2 regions of the Exiguobacterium sp. S22-S28 genome follow, and region 2 is predicted to be linked to the other one. Evidence: riboswitches for the same ligand, from Rfam matches in the RefSeq annotation. Region 2 holds a riboswitch; the other holds the start of a gene.
What was found. A riboswitch is a leader RNA that binds a small molecule or an ion and turns the genes downstream of it on or off. The one in region 2 is predicted to bind lysine.
Positions count from the first base shown of each region.

Region 1: linked by a shared signal. The riboswitch ahead of ACHA8N_RS05000 (aspartate kinase) and the one ahead of ACHA8N_RS04555 (amino acid permease) in region 2 are both predicted to bind lysine.

Region 1 is NZ_JBHFFC010000018.1:43,440-46,579, reverse strand. Features, by position in the region: gene ACHA8N_RS05005 (aspartate-semialdehyde dehydrogenase) at 1-90, opposite strand, end outside; gene ACHA8N_RS05000 (aspartate kinase) at 103-1,302, opposite strand; lysine riboswitch at 1,416-1,593, opposite strand; gene argH (argininosuccinate lyase) at 1,661-3,034, opposite strand; gene ACHA8N_RS04990 (argininosuccinate synthase) at 3,031-3,140, opposite strand, start outside.
Region 2 is NZ_JBHFFC010000014.1:265,042-268,181, forward strand. Features, by position in the region: gene ACHA8N_RS04555 (amino acid permease) at 62-1,540, opposite strand; lysine riboswitch at 1,668-1,852, opposite strand; gene ACHA8N_RS04560 (MarR family winged helix-turn-helix transcriptional regulator) at 2,027-2,476, shown strand; gene ACHA8N_RS04565 (diguanylate cyclase) at 2,683-3,140, shown strand, end outside.

The DNA.
Region 1 (3,140 bases), on a different contig from region 2:
TTGACGAACCGGAAAGTCGAGTTCCGCCAAGACTTGCAACATTTTTTGTCCAACGGCGCCTGTTGCTCCAATGACTGCTACATGATACATATGGTTTCCTCCTTACAGGTCAAACGCATTGGCGATTGCTGCGACGGTCCGTTCGATGTCGCCTTGCGCAATCGTATACGAGATGCTGATTTCTGACGTCGTGACTTGATAAAACGTGATGTTTTCCGCCCGGAATGTCGCAAATAATTTCGAAGCGACGCCTGTTGCGTCACGCATTCCGATTCCAACGACCGATAACTTGGCATGTTGGTTATGACGGTCGACTTTGACGGTCGGGAAACGATTGATGATATCCTGCAGGGCTTCTTCCAAAAACTCTTCTTCGTCGAGCGGACAAGAGAACGAGAGGAAAATGTCACTGTCAAACGTCGTCTGACTGATCATATCGATGTTGACGTGACGTCCTGATAACAATTCAAAGATATCTGCGACCGCTGAGTTTGTCTGTGGTACGTGTTTGATCGATACCGTCATGACGTTTTTTGTCACACTGACACTTGTGACCGCTTTTTGTTCCATCGTTTCCGTTGCCTCCATGATCCAAGTCCCTCTTTCCGATTCAAGTGTTTTCCCAACAAAGATGTGTACACCGTATTTTTTACCTAACTCGACACTCCGCATCTCCATGACTTTTGATCCGAGAGCACTCATTTCCATCATCTCATCGTATGAAATGTGCGGAATCGGCTGTGCTGCTGCATGAATCCGTGGATCAGCCGTATAAACGCCGTCAACGTCCGTATAGATTTCACACCGTTTATCGAGAACGGCTGCCAGTGCGACGGCTGTCGTATCCGATCCGCCGCGCCCCAGTGTCGTAACATCCCCCAGTTCATTGACCCCTTGGAAACCAGCGACGATGATGACATCGTAGGTCTCCAGTTTTTTCCGGAGTAATTCACCGTCAATTTGTTTGATTTTACTTTTCGTGTGGAGTCCCATCGTACTGATGCCTGCTTGTGCGCCCGTCTGAGACAAGGCCTTTGTCCCGAGTGAGTTCAAGGCGATGCTGAGCAACGAAATCGTCTGTTCTTCACCGATTGCAAGCAGACGATCGAGTTCGCGCCGTTCCGGTCGATCCGTGATTGCTTGAGCTTGCGCAATCAAGGAGTCTGTCATTTTCCCCATCGCCGACACGACGACGACTAATTTTTCGCCTTGATCCGTCCGATTCTTCAAATAATTCGCAATAGACTGAATCTGTTCGACAGTCGCAACCGAACTACCACCAAATTTAAGTACAGTTGTCACAATCCTATCTCCTTTTGTCCCGAAACAGAAAAAAACGACGGGCCGGTAGGAGCGTTCCTACGGCCCGTCGTTATCACGATCGGACAAACGATGACAGTGTCACTCGTTCTTTTACGTAAGATAGCGCTCCGAAACGTGGGTTTCGGCAGTACAACGGATCTTAACCGTTGTACCAGCAACCAAGAAAAAGCATTTTCTTGTTCACTTCGGCGGATTTCCCCTTTCACATCACTTGGCATGCTTGCCTTTGTAAGTGTTGCTACTGATGTCATCCGCGCCTCTATCTGTCGGTTGTTAGTTACAGTTATAGCAAACATTTTTTGTTAAATCCAGTGATTTGCCAAACTTTTTTGATTTTTTATGATTTTTGAAGGATCTGCTTCGCTTGGGTCAGTTGTTCGCGAACAGCGTTAAAACCTGTCCCGCCGTAACTGCCCCGTCGTGCGACGGCTTGAACCGGATCGAGCAATGGATAGACATCTTCCGTAATGACCGGATGGAATGTCTGATACGTCTCAAGTGTCAAATCCTTCAAGAAACAGCCGATTTGGACACAATGCAGGACGGCTTTGCCGACGATTTCATGCGCTTCCCGGAAAGGAATGCCTTTTGTGACAAGGTAATCGGCCAGTTCCGTTGCATTCGAGAAGTCTTGCATTGTCGCCTTCTTGAGCGCTTCTGTCTTAAACGTAGCGGATTCGAGCATCCCGGTAAAAATCTGAACCGACTGTAAAACCGTATCAGCCGTATCAAAGACGCCTTCCTTATCTTCTTGCATATCTTTATTGTAAGCGAGTGGTAATGCTTTCATCGTCGTCAAGAACCCCATCAAGTTTCCATATACCCGTCCTGTCTTTCCGCGAATCAATTCCGCGAAGTCCGGATTCTTTTTCTGCGGCATCATGCTTGATCCCGTCGAAAACGCATCGGACAGCTCAATGAACGAAAATTCTTGCGACGCCCAGATGATGATTTCTTCACAGAACCGTGACAGGTGCATCATGACCGTCGACGCGATCCCAAGGTATTCAATGACGAAGTCCCGGTCCGAGACGGCGTCCAAACTGTTGGGATAGACGTGTGCAAACCCAAGCAACTCGGCTGACTTGAACCGATTGATCGGGAAAGTCGTTCCGGCGAGTGCACCGGCACCAAGTGGTGACATCCGGACCCGCTTCAAGTTATCCGTCAGTCGCTCGGCATCACGCTCAAACATCCAAAAGTAAGCCAGCAAGTGATGCGCGAGCGAGATCGGTTGGGCACGTTGCAGATGGGTATAGCCGGGCATGACCGTCTCTACATGTTGCTCCGCTTGTTCCGTGATGACGGATTGCAGATTGCGAAGACTCGACAGGAGTTCTAAAACATGCTGCTCCATCCAGAGATGAAGATCAGTTGCGACCTGATCGTTTCGACTGCGCGCTGTATGCAGCTTACCGGCGACAGGACCAATCTGTTCCGTCAATAACCGCTCGAGGTTCATATGGATATCCTCATCAGCAAGTGAATAGACATGCTGGTCAATCGTCGTTTGTAAATGATTAAGTCCGGCTTCGATTTGTTGCCATTCCGTTTCCTCGAGAATCCCTTGTTCGTACAACATCTGTGCATGGGCCAGGCTGCCTTGTAAATCGACAGCCGCCAATTTTTGATCAAATGAGATCGATGCGCCGAAGGCCTCCGCTTGAGCGGAAGCACTTTCCGTAAACCGTCCGCCCCATAGTTTCGTCATTTTTTCACGCCTTCCTGACGATGGACGCTGGCATGTGTCGCAATCGCAAGACCATGCAGTTTGATGAATCCTTTCGCTGCTTCGTGATCAAAGGCATCTTCTTTTG
Region 2 (3,140 bases):
TTTAAGGAGATTGATTTTTTTGCACAAAAAAAGTCATCCCTTTAAAAAGGATGACCGTTGATTATGGACGCGGATGTTCCGGGAACTCCATTTCTGAATAAGGAACAACCGATGTCCGGTTTTTAAATTTATGACCTAACCAGAAGGCAAGGAACAACGGAATACCGACATACGTTGCAGCGATTCCGACCCAATCAATTTGATCCGCTAGGAACGCAGCATAGTTTTGACCAACGATGACAAGGAAACAAAGTCCGAAGGCAAAGAGCGGTCCAAACGGGAAAGCTGGCGCAACGTACGGCAAGTCGCTCAACGAATGGCCTTGCGCAAGGAACCCTTTGCGGAACCGGTAATGGCTGATCGCGATACCGAGCCACGCAATGAAACCGGTCATACCGGATGCATTCAACAGCCACAGATACACTTGACCACCGAACATCGATGTCAGGAAACAGAGTGCGCCGATGGCTCCGGTTGCGAGCAAGGCATTACGTGGTACACCGTTTTTTGAGACTTTGGCAAACATTTTTGGTGCGTCGCCTTGACGTGCCAGTGTGTACAGCATCCGTGTCGAGGCATACATCCCCGAGTTTCCGGCTGATAAGACGGACGTCAAGATGACAGCGTTCATTAATGCTGCTGAGAACGCGAGTCCGGCTTTTTCAAAGACAAGTGTAAACGGGCTGACGGCTACATCCGTAATATCATTCGACACTAAGTTCGGACTCGTATACGGAATCAACATCCCGATGACAAAAATCGCGAAGACGTAAAACAACAGGATCCGCCAGAAAACTTGTTTGACGGCTTTCGGAACGTTCTTTTTCGGATCTTCCGATTCTCCCGCCGCGATTCCGACGAGTTCGGTTCCTTGGAAGCTGAAGCCGGCGACGAGGATAATTCCGATCACAGCCGGAATACCACCGACGAACGGTGCATCACCTAACGCAAAGTTTTTAAAGCCGACCGGTGCTTCCGATGTGAAGACACCAAAAATCATTGCAACACCGACAATCAAGAAAATGATGACGGTAACGACTTTGATCATCGCAAACCAATATTCTGCTTCTCCGAAACCTTTAACGGAGAAGAAATTTAAACCAATCATCAACAACAAGAAAATAGCACTGAAATAGAAACCAGGTACGTCCGGGAACCAGTACGTCATGACGATTTGTGCTGCAACAAGCTCGACGGCAATCGTGACAGCCCAGTTGTACCAGTAGTTCCAACCTAAGGCAAAACCAAACGATGGATCAACGAATTTCGCACCGTACGTCGAGAATGAACCGGCGACCGGCATATAGGCTGCCATCTCACCAAGACTCGTCATTAAAAAGTACACCATCAGTCCGACGACGGCATAGGATAATAAGGCACCGCCCGGACCGGCAGCTGCAACGGATGCACCGGATGCAATAAACAAACCGGTTCCGATGGCGCCACCAATCGCAATCATTGACATATGACGGGCTTGTAAGCCGCGTTTTAATCCTTCTTCTGTTGAATCCAGTTTTCTTTTGGGTTGTAAAGTATTCATCTCATTCGCTTCTCTCTTCTTAAATTTTTTGAGAGGACACTTTTTGAAAAAACAAAAAGCGCCCTCACCTTCCAGAAGGAAGATGAGAACGCAACATAGTAAAAAGGATGCGCCCCATTCTACCGTCGTGAAAGATAGCTCCCCACAAGTCATACCCGACTTGTGACAGTATTAGACCTGTTCGATCTAATCCCAATCGATCATCTTCAAAGCGATGACTGATTTCGGCAATTCTTCCTTTTCAATCACCTCATCTGCCGCTTGACGACATCCGTGACTGTACTCATAAGAACTGCAACCTCCATCCCACTGGTTGAGTGAGAACTAATTAAATTGATTATAATTTCTTGATTACCTCGTCATGTTACACAAAACGTCTTTAAATTGTCAATTCTTTTTTTGAAATAGCCCCTATACATAGTAAAATTCCGTATTTTTTAGTACACTAAACAATAGAAGTTAACTGAAAGAAAGGATGTTGCTTGAATGCCACAAGAACGTGATCAACTGACCTACCGATTAGAGGAACAAATGCGTGTCATTCTCCGGACATTGCGTCGTGAACTGAACCGATTATTTGAAGGAACCGCGACAAGAAGTGAGTTTTTCATTTTACGCAGTCTGTCCGAAAATGGCCCCCAGCGTCCGACTCTACTCGCAGAACAGTTTGAGCTTGCGACAAGTCAGGTGACGGCTTTGACCGATCGCTTATACAAAGCAGGATTCGTTACCCGGACCCGTTCAACAGACGATCGACGATCGATTGTTTTAGCGTTGACGGATCAAGGCGAGACCGCTTTCCGCGAACTCGAAATCGTTCGCCGGAAGTATCTGCAAGAACGATTCGGTACATTGACGGAAGAAGAGCTGAACATCATGGTTCATGTGTTCGATAAGATTCTTTTAACCATGGATGAAGAGACAGTTTCTTCCTAAAAAAAGCTTTTTAAAAAATAATGGATTTATTTTTTGGCAAAGTTCACTTGACTGTGAATTTCGCCTTTTTTTATTGCTTTTTCGACAGGCTAAACATTTTTCCATTTCTTGCCGTTATTAAGAGGAGTAGATTACATAGTGCATATGATTACATAGCGTATATTAGAAACGTTGCTAAGAGGAGCTGGGAGGATTTGTTGTCCATCATGAATAATTTCATCATTAACTTTTGTCTATTGTTTACAACGATCACTCTCTTATTCCTACCTTTTCGGAATCAGCCAAGGATCACCCCTAAAACACATTTGAAGACTCGCTTGATTTTAGGTGGCATAGCCGGACTCATTTCAGTCCTTCTCATGTTCAACAGCATTCAAATCGATGTCGCCCGCATCGACTTACGGATTATTCCGGTTGCTATCGCCATGATGTTCGGTGGATTGCCGAGTGCTATCATCACCGGTCTGATGATCATCGGAACCCGCTTTTTGTTAACGCCTGCCGATCAGTTGGAAGGAGTCATCGTCTCGACGGTCGTCATCGGATTGTTCATCGGAACGATCGGCATCGTCCGGCGTTACGTCCGCATGACGTTTTGGAACTTCGAGTTAATGATCGGTATTGGTATCTTTTACTCTCTGCCGGCCATTTATCTTTTAACGAA